DNA from 4 places in the Bacillus sp. CGMCC 1.16607 genome. Region 1 is predicted to be linked to each of the others. Evidence: riboswitches for the same ligand, from Rfam matches in the RefSeq annotation. Region 1 holds a riboswitch; each other region holds the start of a gene.

The links. Region 1 has a riboswitch for cyclic di-GMP ahead of ACFSO7_RS02525 (sialidase family protein). Riboswitches for the same ligand answer to the same signal wherever they lie in the genome.
Region 2: linked by a shared signal. The riboswitch ahead of ACFSO7_RS00995 (pyridoxal phosphate-dependent decarboxylase family protein) and the one ahead of ACFSO7_RS02525 (sialidase family protein) in region 1 are both predicted to bind cyclic di-GMP.
Region 3: linked by a shared signal. The riboswitch ahead of ACFSO7_RS23425 (putative bifunctional diguanylate cyclase/phosphodiesterase) and the one ahead of ACFSO7_RS02525 (sialidase family protein) in region 1 are both predicted to bind cyclic di-GMP.
Region 4: linked by a shared signal. The riboswitch ahead of ACFSO7_RS13675 (hypothetical protein) and the one ahead of ACFSO7_RS02525 (sialidase family protein) in region 1 are both predicted to bind cyclic di-GMP.

The regions. Positions count from the first base shown of each region.
Region 1 covers NZ_JBHUJX010000007.1:263,149-267,359, reverse strand. Annotated here, with positions in the region: gene ACFSO7_RS02540 (helix-turn-helix domain-containing protein) at 1-346, shown strand, start outside; gene ACFSO7_RS02535 (VOC family protein) at 400-768, shown strand; gene ACFSO7_RS02530 (stalk domain-containing protein) at 980-2,506, shown strand; cyclic di-GMP riboswitch class I at 2,717-2,801, shown strand; gene ACFSO7_RS02525 (sialidase family protein) at 2,972-4,211, shown strand, end outside.
Region 2 covers NZ_JBHUJX010000004.1:31,080-35,290, reverse strand. Annotated here, with positions in the region: gene ACFSO7_RS01010 (hypothetical protein) at 1-109, shown strand, start outside; gene ACFSO7_RS01005 (hypothetical protein) at 171-881, shown strand; gene ACFSO7_RS01000 (methyl-accepting chemotaxis protein) at 939-2,141, shown strand; cyclic di-GMP riboswitch class I at 2,310-2,394, shown strand; gene ACFSO7_RS00995 (pyridoxal phosphate-dependent decarboxylase family protein) at 2,502-4,151, shown strand.
Region 3 covers NZ_JBHUJX010000036.1:202,019-206,229, reverse strand. Annotated here, with positions in the region: gene ACFSO7_RS23435 (CBS domain-containing protein) at 1-42, shown strand, start outside; gene ACFSO7_RS23430 (MFS transporter) at 77-1,306, shown strand; cyclic di-GMP riboswitch class I at 1,546-1,630, shown strand; gene ACFSO7_RS23425 (putative bifunctional diguanylate cyclase/phosphodiesterase) at 1,719-3,974, shown strand.
Region 4 covers NZ_JBHUJX010000019.1:261,504-265,714, reverse strand. Annotated here, with positions in the region: gene ACFSO7_RS13690 (SDR family NAD(P)-dependent oxidoreductase) at 1-476, shown strand, start outside; gene ACFSO7_RS13685 (VOC family protein) at 1,117-1,512, shown strand; gene ACFSO7_RS13680 (DUF3267 domain-containing protein) at 1,589-2,164, shown strand; cyclic di-GMP riboswitch class II at 2,562-2,646, shown strand; gene ACFSO7_RS13675 (hypothetical protein) at 2,675-3,835, shown strand; gene ACFSO7_RS13670 (DUF4083 domain-containing protein) at 4,053-4,202, shown strand.

The sequences.
Region 1 (4,211 bases):
AACCCGTGAAGAATTATTCAGGCGTGTAACTGTTGCACATGATTATATTCGATCCTATTATAATCACCTAATAAACTTACAAGATATTTCAAGTGCGGCATGCCTATCACAGAACCATCTGTTGAGGAATTACAAAAAAATATATGGTAAAACCCCACACCAACATATTTCTGAAATGAGAATACATAAAGCTTTGAAACTTCTTGAGGATATGGAATTAAGCATGACGGATATTACATATGAAATAGGGTTCAATAACCCTGTGTCATTTAGCAAGATTTTTAAGACATTAACAGGTTTATCTCCCCTTCAATATAGAAAAAAAGTGATTTTGGATAAGAATTAATGTGTGCGATGTTTTATTATTGTAAGGTAGACACTAATAAAGGAGAGAGGTCAATGAGTAACATCCAAAGGATAAATCAAATCGGTGTACCTGTTAAAGACATTAATAGAGCAGTCCAGTTTTATAAAGCTCTAAATCTACCTTTACTTTTTTCAACTGATACTATGGCATTTTTCGATTGTAACGGAACTCGAATTCTTCTAAGTTTACCAGAGAAAGAAGAGTTTTCACATCCAAGCTCTGTTATTTACTTTCAAGTCGAAAACATAAAGGAAACCTATGAGAAATTTACAAACGATGGGGTAACCTTTATTGACGAACCGCATATTGTTGCAAAAATGGGAGGAACAGAAACTTGGATGACTTTCTTTAAAGATACAGAAGGCAATACGCATGCATTTATAAGTGAAGTAGAAGTTTAATAAGAAAAGGATACCTTAAATTGAAGGTATCCTTTTTTAGGTCAGAACATAGTAATCCCTATGGTGCGAAGTATTATATTCCGATATGGAAATACGATGCTTTCTATTATTTTAGAAAAGAGCATAGATTACTAAATATGACCAAAATTATGATAATATAGGAAAGCAATATTTTTCTAAAATAATTAACTATCAGAGGAGAATTCACAAGATGAAAAGGAGATTACTATTCTTATTAACGGTTCTGTTGTCATTTTCGATTTGCATACCCGCTAGCGCCACTGTAAATCAGCAGCCTATTGTGATTATGGATCAGAGGACAGTCCAATTCAGCCATGAGGCTATAATTAAAAACAATGTCACTTATTTCCCTTTAGTGGAACTTTTCCAAGCAGCGGGAACAACTCCCAAAAAGGTTAAAGATGGGTATGAGATATTCAAAGGAAAGTCGAAGCTTGGTTTGGTTAGTGGAAAAACAAAAATAAATGCTTCAAATAAAAGTATTGAAACGATTAATAAGCTTGAATATGTTGCGCTTCCAGCATTTGAATCGATCGTTCCTAGCGAGGTTACCGCGGAAAATGAAGATGATTATATCACATATCATATTACAACCTATAATGATAGAATAAAAAACCAATATACTACTAACTTAAAGGGTAAGGTCCTCACAAAGGCCGAAGCAATAAAAGGAAGCTTTTTTGATCAAATTACGTATGACCAAACCTACACTTCTTTTCGAATTCCTGGAAAGCTGCCTGAGGTAGAATATTTGATTACCAAATATACCTCAGCTAAGGGGAAACGTTACCAGGATAGTCTCTTTCTTAGAGGGAAGATAATTGGTTCAACTCTTTACGGAGAATTTCAAATAAACAAATCGGAGTACCTTACTTCTGCTGAAGTGTCCAAAACTGCTTGGATTCCAATAACCCTACCAGTAAAAGACAAAAAGGTGATATTTAATTTTGACATTGCCAATGCACAAGTAAAAAAGCCTATTACACCACAACTGATTTTAGACAATAAACAGATTACATTTAAAGTGGCTCCTATATTCAAAGACAAATATAATATGTTTCCTCTGAAAGAGTTATTCTCTAAACTAGGAGCGAATGTTTCAGAAATGAAGAAGGGGGTGGAGTATAAGGTATCTTTTAATGGGAAAACAGTTATTTTCTATACGAATAAGAATACCTATTTGGATGTCGAAAGCCAATCTCAAACAGAAATTGGAGATTCTCTATCACATGTTGCTGGGAATCCAAGAGTGATTCTCGTAAACAATGTTCCTATGATTCCTGTAGATGCTATTCAAATTTTCCTGCCTGTGAAGTTTGCGGAAAGAATGGAACATCAAGCAATTCTTCATTCTTATAAAAACTTCGTTCAATCGACAATAACAGATTTAAATGGGAAAATCTTAGGTGAAGATCATAATGAAGAAGAATACATTGTTACAACTAAGAGATTCAGCGATTATGCTTCAAGTGAAACTCCGGACGAAGCGGAATTGGAAATCATAAAGATAACGGTAGAAAATGGTGCAAGTACAATGGAACGGGTTTCTGTATCTTCAATAATAGAGGGTAATAAAGCAAGGGGACAAATACACTATAGTATTGAAGAGGATGGTCAGGACATTTCCGCAAGTACATTAAGTAATGTTCTATTTAATGTAAAAAATCGTGAATTAGAAGTAAGCTTTGATGAATTACTTCGTTTAGTAAATAAATAATGAAAAACTAGGGTGCTAGGAACCATGCAGATATTTTTGAATCTAAATGGTGCTAGGCACCCTTTTTGTTCATAAGGTTACACATCTAATCAAACGTTTGATCAAACACAGCCAAAACCTTTCTATACTAAGGCTAAAGCCAGTTCTACACGAATACTTCCTTTGTAATAGGTAAAATGATAGAATGAATTTATTATACTAGTCAAATAGTTTTATAATTGGCAAACCTTTCGAAAGGGAGGGACGCAAAGCTACGGGTCTAAAGTCTCATGACGATGATCGCCGGGTTGCATTTATTTCCGAATGGAAGTATTGTGTGGCCGAGCAGATACCCGTAGTGAAAGGGATTGCTAGGCTTTTTTTATTGGCTAAATTTTCGCAATAACAAAAGATTGGGTATACATTTTAAGCAATAAATGGTATCAGGCACTCAATCGTTATCAAAAATCTTCTAGGAGGATCAACATGAATGGGAAAAAGTGGCTAAGTTGGCTGATCAGTTTTATTTTTTTATTGGCAATTTTCATCCCTTATAACAAGAGCTTTGCAGAGAAGAACGATTCAAATAAAATGAATTCGATTACGTTAAAGGAAGCACCGTATTCGACTGGTGACGGGTGGACCATCGATTCTACCTATAGCTCCAATCCTCCGTATGCAATGACGAAAGGAAAAAATGAATATCTCGCTGTCGGCCCATACGGAGCAATCATGAAATCAAAGGATGGACGAGATTGGAGGGCCCTGTCACGGTTTGGAAACTACCATCTTACAGCCATTGCTTGGGATGGTAGTAAATATGTCCTTTTTGGAGCGAACACGCAGTTTGATATGGATACCTATCGTACCCCTTCTGAAAGCTTTATCTCCACAGATGGATTAACTTGGAAGCGAATTGATTTTTCTCCAGGCGAATCCATTCAGCAAGTAGTCGGTGGTGATCATGGTTTTGTAGCTCAAGGCACCGAGCATGCCTATTTTTCTAAAGATGGGGAAAATTGGACCGTCATCCATACCTTTAAAAATAAATATGGCTGGGTTTGGGTCGATTTTGAAAATGGTACATATTTTGTCATAAGTGATGATGATAAAATTATGTTGACATCAAAGGACGGAAATACATGGAAAAAGAATACGTGGGATCCATCGAAAAACATTCATGATTTTATTTGGGTTAAGGATCATTATTTAGGTGTCGGCAATGGCATCTATACATCGAGCGATGGGGTCAGCTGGAAGAAGCAACAGCAATCTCCAAGTGGAGTTACTTTACGTATCGTTGTTTCGAATGGTAGCAGCTTTATGGCAGTTGGCTATAGTAGTGTGAGCGATGGAATTTATAAAAATGTGTCCTATACCTCGAACAATGGTACTGTGTGGAAGCGTCATGATCTTCCGAAGCTAGATACGACCGTATATACTCTTTATCCGGTCCAAGGAGGCTTTGCAGGTATTGGTTCGAACACGGCAGGAAATTATACGGATGGAACATACTCCTTTTTCACAAAGGATGGTGTAGAGTGGAGCTATCGGTTAGTTGGTACGGTTTATAACGTTGAATTAGGCGGAATTGCGACGAATGGAAAAAGGTCGGTTGCTGTAGGGCTTGATGGAACGGCAATTTATACAGATGATGGTGTAAAGTGGACGAGTAGCAATCCGTTTGCAATGGAAGGGAGAAAGTGGAGGAAGAACTTATATGATG
Region 2 (4,211 bases), on a different contig from region 1:
CCTTGCAGTAAAACCTTCATCTAAAATTGCTCAAGTGCAAGTTAGAAATGCACTTGAAAGAATTGATTTCCCAGGTACATTTGTCGATCGTGTCCCTCATTCGATATAACGCTAGGTCCCAAAACATTAAAAGGGGCTTTTATTTTGAAATTTGAAAGGAAGTTCAATAAGTGCAAACAACACTAGAATTGTATACATATGAAATTATAACGAAGGAACAAACAGCTTTAATTCAGGAAGCAGCTGAGTGTCTAGCTCGTTCATTTGTTGGAATGGATGTTTCAGGAAAATGGGTTCAGGAACCGATGGTAGGTCAATTAAACATAGGTTATGAAGATTTCTATAAGTTTACCAAGGATTATTTAGAATCTACAGTAGAGCAGGGATATTGCGCAGTCGCTCAGGACTGTAATAAAAAAGTTGTTGGTGTTCTTGCTGGAGATACAAATGCACCAGAGATTATCGGAGAAGATATATTTGAAGGTTCTTTTTATGATATGAATGTCATTCTGCGTGTACTGGAGGATGTGGATAAACGTTTCATGGAAGATTATAAAAAACGAAACGGAAAAGACATCCAAGATGGAGAGTTATTACACTTATTCATGATAGGAGTAATAGCTGAACATGGCCGTCACGAAATTATTCAGCAATTAGGAAATAGATTGATAACAAAGGCATCCTCACAAGGGTTGAAGGCTGTTTTAGGTGAAGCGACAAACCCGAAGTCGATACGAGTAATGGAAAAATATCATAATATGAAAAAATATAAAGACTTAGAAGGAAATGATATTGTTCATAAATATCAGGATAATAGTAAGTTGAATGGTATTCCTGCAAATGTAGCGGATGGAACATATATCCTTTTAAAGGAACTTTAAAATATTCATAATGAAGTCATTTTCAATAATTAATAGGAGTTAGGGGATTTATTTATCATGGAAGCTATTATGCTAGGTATAATTGTTATTTTAATAGGAGTTTCGGTGTATTTTGCTTACCGATATTTTTCGCTAAAACATCATCCTCATATTAATAAAGAAATACTAAATGGAATGAAAGAAATATCAGCAGGTAATATCATAAACAAAGTTGATGAAAGAAGTTCTGATTACGCTATATTTAATCAAATGGTTGAGTTTTTCAGCAGTATAAGGGAGAAGTTTTTTTCATTTTCAAAAGATGTGCATGAAAAAGGAGAAAATCTCGCAGAAATCGGTGAATATGCTTCTGAGAAAGCGGATATTGTTAGAGCGGCAATTGATGAGGTAGGTAGAGGATTAAAGAAACAATTAGTAGCTACAGAAGAAAGCGCTGCATCTATGGAAGAAATGGCAGAGGCTATCGAAGATCTATCAGTGAGATCAAATCAAATTTCAGAACAATCGAACCTTACCTTAGAGTTAACTCAAGAAGGAAACGAGAAGCTAAAGGATTCCTTAGAAAAAATGGAACAGTTTAATCAAACAGTAAATACAACATTTGATGCAATAAATAAACTCGGAGAAAAATCTCATGAAATCGGCACTATTGTAAAAGTAATTACAGGGATTTCAGAACAAATTAATTTATTAGCTTTGAATGCGGCGATAGAAGCTGCACGTGCGGGTGAACACGGGAAAGGATTTGCGGTTGTTGCTGATGAGGTTCGAAAATTGGCCGAACAATCACGCCAATCTTCTTCTGAGGTATCAAATATTGTAAAGAATATACAAGAAGAAACTGACATAGTTGTCAAGTCAATGCAACAGGGAACGGAAGAATTTAAAGATACAAATACGACCATTGTAGAGGTTGCAACCATGTTTGAAAAGATTCTATCTACTACAAAGATCATTGCTGAAAATAATGAAAATTCTTCTGCAAGTACGGAAGAATTATCTTCTGCCACTCAGCAGATCATGACAACAATTGTTGAGATAGCTTCTATCTCTCGGGAATCTGTTGAAATGTTTGAGGAACTAATAGAAATTAGTGATGATGAACTACATACAATGCAAAAACTTGTTCAAGAAGCAAAGAATCTTATCGAGTTAAGAAATGCTGTAAACAAATTACTATTCACATGGAATCATGATGATGAAACTTCGAAAGCTAAAGAGGGGCAAGATGCTGAAAATAAGGTCAGTGTATCATTATAAATGCATTCACCTTGTTGATTTATAATGATACAAGTTTTTTTTAAAGGTCGATCCGACTGGTGGGAACTTCATTTTTATAATGTTATATACCTGAAAATATCTTAATAATGCTCAAATTAGTATTTTACAAGGGGAAAAACATTAGTATAAAAGAATTTTTCAATATTCCTACGATAATAGCAAACCCATTGAAAGTTGGGGACGCAAAGCTACGGGCCTAAAGAAATATTTCTATGGCAGCCGGGTTGCCGAAAAGGTTGGATATTTACTTAATGAGGCAATAATTGCTTTTCTATGTCCACCTGTGTGGACTTTTTTTTGTCTGATATTGTCAAAAGTAAGAATCAAGGAGGGAAAACAATGAAGGAGTTACAAAAATTATTTCCTAGTATGGATGGGAATGACTTTCAAAGAGAGGAATTATTGTCGTACTTTAGGACGATTTTAACGAAAATAGATGAATTAAAGGATCCTAACCAATTAACGCTTGGAGAAATGCCTGAGTACACAGAGGATTACTATAATCGTGTCATTCAAAAGGCTGATGTTCCGAAAACGGGTAAGGCGATGGAGGAAGTGATTCATGAGCTTCTAAAATTAGTAGAAGGACACCGATATGTCAATCGAAACTATGTAGCCAATGCAGCACCTCTTCCGAATATAGCCAGTATCATCGGGAATTTAGTCATGGTACTAGTCAATGGGAACAATCTTTGGGATGTGGAAGGGCCAGCAGCGGCCACAGCAGAAATCGAAGTAACTGCTATGCTATCCAAATTAATCGGATACGATGAAAGCATCAGTGCAGGATATACAACTTGGGGTGGACAAGGGGCTGTCTTTCATTCTTTACGACTTGCCATTGCCCGTTACGCGCCGTCCTCTAATCTAAAGGGTGTACCGCAAAATCTCTATTGCTTCTGTTCAGAGCTATCACACTACAGTCTGTATAAATCCGTTGAGGCAACTGGGATTGGCGTAGAAAACATGATGCGTGTGAAAGCTAATGCCGATCATTCTATGAATCTAGAAGATTTAAAAGAAAAAATGGAGTATGTTATTGCAAAAGGCGGCGTTCCTCTTTATGTCCTTGCCACAATGGGAACTACTGATACATTTGGGGTTGATGACATTGAAGGAATTAAGCGTATAGCGGAAGAATTGGAACGCACATATGGTATATTTCCAATCTATATCCATGCAGATTCTGCTATGGGGGGGATGTATACTTTCTTTAATCATTACGACTTTGAAAGCAATCCTCTACTATTTGATGACAACGTAAATGAGGTCTTGAAATCCTATCAGCAGAAATTTAAACATATTAAGCTTGCAGATAGTATGGTCTTTGATTTCCATAAGCTTGGACAAACGCCATATATTACGAGTTTATTTTTGATCAAAAACAGAGAGAATCTTAAATATGTTGATTTAGATGCAGTGGAAACACCTTATGTAGGGAATCGCGGTTATGGTAGCTATCATACAGGCTACACACTCGAATGCTCGCGGATGGGAAGTGCTTTGGCAATTTATGCGTCTTTATTAGCATTTGGAATGGAAGGCTATCAAGAGCTTTTAGCTAACTATATTCGTGTCAATATTGTGTTTAGAGAGACGTTGGCGAAAGAAGTTTCGAATGTGGTGATCACGAATGAGGTTTCTCCGATTACAACATTCCGTTTTTATCCTGAAAAAACAAAATGGAGCGATGAGTTGAACGGACTTTTAACCATAGAAGAATTGACGGAAATTAATCAGTTTAATGATGAGTTTGCTGAGATAATTGGTGCCGAGCGAGATACTGTTTTCTTTGGAAATACAAAAAAGCAGTGTCTCGTGGAAGCAGCAAACTCAAACAAGCGAATATCCGTTTTTGCGCATAAATTTTTTACAATCTCGCCATACTCAACAATAGAAGAGGTCGACCGCTATGTTGGATTTTTAAAAGAACACCTAGAATTTTTTCTGAAAATGAGAAGTAGTAATAATATAATTGTAGGATCCTGAAGAGGCAAAAAAGGATAAATCAGTAGGTTGGGTACTTTTTTAGATGTATTTTGTTGTTTT
Region 3 (4,211 bases), on a different contig from region 1:
CGAGGTGATGTCATACGCCATACGTTTAAATCAATCCTTTAATGGATTCCTCAATTGAATAGGAGTGTAGAATGTTATGTCATCTTTTTCGGAAAAAAGTACAAGTGTAAAGACAATATCCATTCAAGAAGAGAGCAGTCTGTTGAAACAACCAAAGGCAGTTTGGGCGGTTTTCTTCGCTAGTATTATCGCTTTCATGGGCATTGGTCTTGTTGACCCGATTTTACCAGCCATTGCTGAAAAATTGCAGGCCTCTCATAGTGAGGTAACATTGCTATTTACTAGTTATAATGCAGTCATGGCGGTAGCTATGCTAATCACTGGTTTAGTTTCATCTAGACTTGGGATTAAATGGACCTTGCTGGTGGGGATCGTCATCATAGCGATTTTCTCAGGATTGGGAGGGTTATCCAATGATATATGGACCCTTGTTGGATTGCGAGGAGGATGGGGATTAGGAAATGCTCTATTTGTGGCGACAGCTTTAGCAGCCATAGTGTCTTTATCCGATAGCGGAACAGCAAAAGCGATTATTTTATATGAAGCAGCGGTAGGACTTGGGATTTCCGTTGGGCCATTGCTTGGGGGGTGGCTAGGCGCCATGTCATGGCGAGGGCCATTTTTAGGAGTGGCAACCTTAATGATTATTGCTTTTATAGGCCTATTTATTTTAATGCCAAAAACCAATCAACAAAGTGCTTCAAAATCGAAAACATCCTTATTAGATCCATTTCGGGCTTTAAAGCATCGATCCCTTCTAGTGTTGGGGATTGCAGCGGCACTTTATAACTTTGGGTTCTTTACCTTGTTGGCATACGCTCCCTTTGTTATGGGGTTAGATGAACATGGTTTAGGCTTTGTGTTCCTAGGTTGGGGTATATTATTGGCAATTACTTCAGTATTCATGGCACCCAAACTTCAACAATGGTTTGGAACGATTAAATCCATGTGTATGATGTTGAGCTTATTTGCCTTACTACTAGTCGCAATGGGACTTTGGACATCTACACAATGGGTGATTATCGTTGCGGTTATTGCTGCTGGAGCCTTATTAGGGAATAATAATACATTAATTACTACCGCTGTCATGAATGCGACAACGGTCGAACGATCTACCGCATCGGCAGCATACAGCTTCCTACGCTTCTTAGGGGGTGCCGTAGCACCATTTTTGGCAGGGAAGTTAGCTGAAATTTTCAACCCGCATATTCCATTTTTTGTGGGTGCAGGGTTTGTCCTTGTTTCAGTGCTTTTCATCTGGTTCAATCAGAAACATTTAAAGCATGTCGATCATGCTGCACATTAGAAACAAGGGGTAGCCCTTGTTTTTTTGTCTAGTAGATTTATATAGAAAGTTCTAATTTGCTAATTTTTAAAGAATAATTTACCAGATTTTGAAGGATATACGGAAAAACGGCCTGCTGATATAATAGTTCCAAAGTCTTAAGTTGAAAGTTTGTTAATCGGTAACTATTGAAACATTCATTATAAATGATATACCAATATACTACTTAGTAGATTATTTATTAAAAAATTCATATTTTTCTTTTGAAAAGGCAAACCTGTTGAAAGATGGGGACGCAAAGCTACAGACCTAAGGGAGCGAACCTATGGTGGCTGAGTTACCTGAGGAATAACTTTATAAAGGTTATGTCCACTTGGAGATGACCTTTTGTTGTAGCTATTTTTAATCGAATGATTCATTGTGAGGGTTTATGATGCTAACCATAAAACGTCCAGCAACTCTGTTTGTTATAATCTATACGATGGTTTTTTACGTCTGGCTTTTTATCTTTAAGGAAAATGACATGCTACGTATTTTAGGAACGAGTGTCCTGTCATTTTTAGCTGGAAGTATAAGTTTTATATGGATGTTACAAACGAAACGGAAAATCGATAACAAACCAAGGAAGTTTTGGCTACTTTTAAATATCGGTATTATTTTCTATCTTATAGGTCATATTATTTTGTTTTATTCTCAAATAATAAATAAGGTATCTCTATACAGTACCTGGGGATATTTCATGTGGCTAGTTGCCTATTTCTTTTTTTTACTCGCCTTAATCTATCAAACAAAGGTGATTAGTAGTGCTGTTCCAAAGGGGCCATTTCAATTCAATATTTTTATTTTCATGATTATTGCAGCGACAATCAGTATTCACTTTTTAATTAAGCCTATATGGGAAGCTACCAATCAATCATTTGGAATCACTTTCATGAAATTAACATATCCAATCCTTGATTTGAGCATCTTATTTGTTCTAATTAGTCTTTATTACCTATCTCGGTATACAAAGAAAAGGGGAATGACTTTATTCATTTCTTTAGGATTCGGCTTACAAATATTGACCGATACGATGTATGCCTATCTATCCTATATTGAAGAATATCAAATTGGAAGCTTTATTGACCCATTATGGCCGATCGCTCTTTTAATCATAGGATTTGGCAGCTTTTGTGAGAAAGAGAATATTAATGAGCAGTCAGAAGGTAAGAATTCTGAATATTCAGGCCGTGCGGATATTTTCCCTTATATAGGTGTTGTTTTTTTACTATTATTAGCGATCCATTCTTATTACCGTGTGTTGAATACATTAAGTTTTGGTGTAATTATTACGATGCTCATTGTTATATTCCACCAGCTTGCCATTTTGAAAAAAAATAAAAACTTAATGAGTGAATACAAGTATTTGGCCTATCATGACCCGTTAACGGGATTAGAAAATCGGACCAAATTTGTTGAGGATCTGAACCGGACCTTAGCCCGAGCAAAAAGTAGTCATCTTACGATGGCACTTATATTAATTGATTTAGACCGTTTTAAAAATGTGAATGATACACTAGGTCATCATATAGGAGACAAGTTATTAATTGAAGCTGCGGAACGATTAAAATATAGTTTTGATCATTCAGAGAGGGTTTATCGAATCGGTGGAGATGAATTTATAATCATTTTATCAGGGATGACCAAACAGAATTGTATAGCTGTTTCAGAATCATTGGTAAAAGCATTTACGAAACCTTTTCTTGGTAATGATTATGTGGTCACTCCAAGTATAGGGGTCAGTTTGTTCCCTGAAAACGGGAGGGATGCAGAAACACTCCTGAAGAATGCGGATACAGCAATGTATTTAGCTAAAGAGCGTGGGAAAAATAATTATCAATTTTTTGATTCCAAATTGGACGAACTTAAAGTACGAAGAATGCAAATCGAGAGCGGGTTACGTAGAGCAATCGAACATCATGAATTTACCCTATTCTATCAGCCTAAAGTAGAACTACAAACAGGAAAAATGACAGGAATGGAAGCACTTTTGCGATGGGAGCATCCGCAATTAGGTCCCATTTCTCCAGGAGAATTTATTCCGATTGCCGAGGAAACAGGGCAAATTGTTGCCATTGGCGAATGGGTACTTCGATCGGCCTGTTTACAAAATAAGAAATGGCAAGATAAGGGATTTTCCGCCATTTGTGTGTCGGTCAATGTATCTGTGCTTCAATTCCAACATAGTCATTTTATCAAAATCGTTCGTAATGTTTTAGAAGAATCGAGGCTTCACCCTAAGTATTTGGAACTAGAGATTACTGAAAGTATTATGCAGGATATCCAAGAATCTACATCGATATTGAATGATTTGAGGACATTAGGGGTAAGAACATCTCTAGATGATTTTGGTACGGGCTATTCCTCTTTACATATATTAAAGAAATTGCCTATAGATACAATCAAAATTGATAAATCATTTATAGACGATATTTTGGACCCTGCGAATCAATCCATGGTAAAAGCGATTATTAATATTGGCTTAAATTTAAAATTAAATGTGGTTGCTGAGGGGATTGAACATGAACATCAGATGAACGTTCTGAAGGAGAATAAGTGTAGCATGGGGCAAGGGTATTTTTTTGCCAAACCCGTAAATACAAACGAATTTGAGAAGTTTTTTTCAGATGGAATGATCATAAGGGTATAAGTAAAAAGTCTTCTTTAGCAGTTTTGCTAGAGGAGACTTTTTTATTTGAGTATTGTTCTAAGCCTTTTTCCCATGTGTTTTTACTTCAAAATAAAGAGCAATGTAAAAAATAATGATGACTACTGTAAAGACACCTGTTAGAATAAGGGTGGTTGGTGATGATTAATAGGAAAAAAAAGATATTTATTGGGCAGAATAACATATTAATTAAGTGCCTTTTTGCCAGTAGGAGGGGAA
Region 4 (4,211 bases), on a different contig from region 1:
ATAATGCAAGTATTACAGCACAAATACCTCTGGATAACTTAGATGCTGTAACAGATGAAGTGTGGGACTCTTTATTTAGTGTAAATGTGAAAGGAATGTTTCATTGTGTAAAAGCTGTTGTTCCGTATATGCAGATGCAAAAATCTGGTGTGATTGTTAACTTGGGAAGTGTGGCTGGAATGACCGGAATCGGTTCATCCATCCCTTATGCTGCAACTAAAGCAGCCATTCACACAATGACAAGATCATTAGCTATCGCGTTAGCACCTTATATCAGGGTGAATAGTATATCTCCTGGTGCAGTAGATACAAGATGGTGGTCCGGTAATGAAAAAAAAATGTATCAACTTGCAGGCAACTTACCACTTAATAGAATTTCTACACCAGATGATATTGCAGAATCTATTCTTTTTCAATTAACCCAAGAATCTATCACAGGCCAAGTATTTACCATTGACAATGGTCAAACTCTTTGAAGAACATGGGGTCAGTATAGATTTTGATGATGCTAATGTGGTGATTGAGAAATTCGAGAAAGAGGAATTTGATTTAGGTATATGTATTGATTCTACCCGCGCCTTGGGTGGACTAGAACTACACAACATAAAATGAAGCGTCTCGAAATATAAGATGGATACATTTTAATAAGTGAGGGTTACTGGAAACAGCGTCCAAGTGAGGGATATTTGCAGGCACTTGGGGGTGCGGAAGAGGATGATTTGAAAAGTCATGCTGATGATGTGAAAGTTGCTGAAGAATTGGGTTTAATCCCAATATATGATCCAATGTAGCAAGTGAAGATAACTGGGATATGAGTGGCTTTTCTCCTTATCGATTGAAAACTATTGTCATGAAAACCCAAATGATCGGGATTGTAGTTCTTCCGTAAATAGCAGTAAAACTTAAAATCCCTTTTAAAAGTAAATGATCTGGGAGTTGATATTCCTATATTATTGAACCTACATATGTTAAAATCGACCTTTCTCAACAAACTCCCGATCCTATATTTTAAAAAAAATTGAATTTATTACCATAGCAGTTATAATAATTAATAGAGACTTCTGAGCGATCACACCATTGAATTAAGACTAATACCTGAATTAATAGGAGGCAATCATGGGAAGATTAGTTCATTTTGAAATTCATGTGAGTGACATGGAGCGTGCAAAGAAGTTTTATGGAGAGGTATTCGGATGGACATTTCAAGATTGGAGTGAATATGCTGGAATGCCATACTTTGGAGCAGTGACTGGCGATGAAAATGAACCAGGAATCAATGGTGCCTTAATGCAGCGTCAAGGTGCAGCGCCAGAAGCAAACCAAGCTTTAAATGGATTTGCTTGTACAATGGGAGTCGAAAATTACGATGTAACAGAAGCTAAAATTATGGAGAATGGCGGCAAGGTTGCCATGGCTAAATATGCCCTACCAGGAATGGCGTGGCAAGGGTACTATATTGATACTGAAGGCAATATATTCGGAATACATCAACCTGATGCGAATGCAAAATAATCATTCATTGGATAATTAGTCTATTATGAGGACTAATTATCCTTTTTAATTAACTTTAATGAAGGAAGTGATGAGAATGGGAGAGGATTATGTTCATGCGGGTGAACAATATCATAAAATGGATGCTACCCTTTCAGCTAGCCTAGTGAATAAAAAGGTGGGGCTTGGGTCATTTCTCATTACGCTATTGGTATTAATTCTTTACGATATTATCTGGGGGATTTCCTATAGTCATAATTGGATGGTTTATGGGATGTTAATATTCTCTTATTTTTTATCGATTATTCTTCATGAATTATTACATGCCTTTGGCTTTGCGGTTATTGGAAAAGCTGGTTGGCATTCTATTAAAATAGGTGTCATGTGGAAGCAAATGATGCCATACGCACATTGCAAAGTGCCAATAACAGTGAAAAGTTATCGGTTTAGCCTATTATTACCGCTTGTGATCACTGGATTAATTCCATTAATCATTGGTTTTACAATTGGAAACGGAATTCTCGTCATATTAGGTACACTCCTAACCCAAAGTGCAGGAGGGGATATTCTAATTTATCAATTATTAAAAAGCTATCCAAGAGATGCCATTGTCAGAGACCACCCAAAAGAAATTGGCTGCGAAGTCTTTTTAAATAAAAATTACATATATTAAGGGAACGCGGACGTCTACAGCCTAACATGCTCCTGTTGGTTGATTTGTTTAGTAAGTTTAGTAGTTAAGAACCATTTTCAAGCGAATGAAAAAGATCAATTCTAAAACCTCTCGATGTATGTTAAAATAAAATTCCTTGGCAGGGGCAATTCATTTTTAAACAAAACAAGCAGGAACCATAAAAGGTTTCCTGCTTGTTTTCGTTTGATTTAGGGGAGAATGGGGGGCGTGTCTCATCCTTCTTTTTATATGAAATGGAGGCAACAGATCCCCACCTATACTTCTCTTCGGATGATCTCGGTATCTTGCAAAATAATCGTTGTAAACTTTTTAATATTATTGTAGTCTTAGGTATAAAGTTCTATTTTTGTTGGTCTCTAAAAATAGAATCCTATCAACCAAGATGGGAAGCGTAGAAATATAGCCTTTATTTTGGACACTTGGGCTATATGGAGCTAGTAGTGTAACCGGTCCTCTTAGAAAAAAATGATCTAAGAGGAGAAATGAAAAATGAAAAAAATTTATGTAAAAGCCCTTGGAACAACAATCCTTGCTGGTACATTAGTCCTAGGTGTTGGAAACGTTGCTAATGCAGCTCCAAAATCTACTAAGGAAGTTAAGGAAGTTGAGACTGGAAGAACCGAGCAAAAGCGTGAGACAGGTGTGATTACTTATAATTCATTAGAGGTTGCCGCTAGAAATGCAGAGCAAATTTTACTTTCTGGCACAGTTGTCATTGATGGTCCACAGCTTGTCGTTAAAGTGAATGGACAAGATGCTTCAGTTACGAAAATCACTGATAAAACTTGGTCTTATTCAGTTAATCTTGATGTTACTGGTCTAAAGGGAGATTCAACATTTGCGATTGAAGCCTATACGATTTATGCAAATGGTCGTCCATCTCAAGATGTACACACATATGCTAAAACAGCTTCACAAATGGTACATATTCCCTACATCACTGAAACAGAAGCAGTGAACAAAGAATGGACGTCCTATGACCGTGAAACAAATCAGTTTACCCTGAGCTACAATTTAGTTAATCATTGGTCTCGTGGTGAAGATGAAGCACTTCCGACTACATCTGTAACAGTTGCTGGAACAACTGACGAATTTAAGATCTCAGGAGCAACTTTAGCAGGAGAAACTACCGTCCCTACAGCATTTAGAAACTTTAGTGTATCAGATGAAGCACCTGTGTGGAGTTTCGATGAAACAACAAAAACCTATAGCTTAACTTTTACTATTTTTAAAGAAGATAGTAAAGGTGGCGTGACTTCTGAAACAATCACTAGAACTGGTTTAACTTCAGGCCAACCAGCTACTATTGAAGTAACAGTAGGGGATGAGTTTGGTACAGTGACTCAGTCCAAAGAATTTAATGTTCCAGTGGCACCTGTTGTAGAAGTAGTGGTAACAGATATTAAGGATCTTACAATCAGTGTTGTTAGTCACAATAAGGAGCAATCCAAAGTTATCGCAACTTACAAACTTGTCTATTCTACTGGTGTTGTAGAAACAAAAACAGTAGAATTAGGTGGCACGATTAGTAAGCCTGAAGGTGCACAAAACTCTCAATCTAGAGATTTTACCATTACGGAAGGAAGTAAGTCACTTTCGTTTACAGTAACAGTATTAGATAACGGATCCTATACTGTAACATATAAATAACTGTTTAAACCTCGGATTATTATTATATAATCCGGGGTTTGTTTGTTTTTTAGGGGCAAGGAACAGGAACCTTGTCTCAGCCTGATTACGGTTACCTTTTATATAGAAGGGGGGAAGCTGAGGGATAGAAGGAATCTTTTTTGATTAATTTGAAACTTTTTTTGAAATATAATCGTATAGTTAATAAAAGCAATCCTAATTATTGGAGGAACAGAATATGCTCAATATGGGAGACATCGTTTTCCAGCTATTCGCAATACTTATTCCAGTGCTATTTATTGGCCTTATATTTCAATATTTACGGTCAACCAAGAAACAAAATGAACGATTAAAAAGAATGGAAGAAAAAGTAGACAAGTTAATATGACAGTAGTAG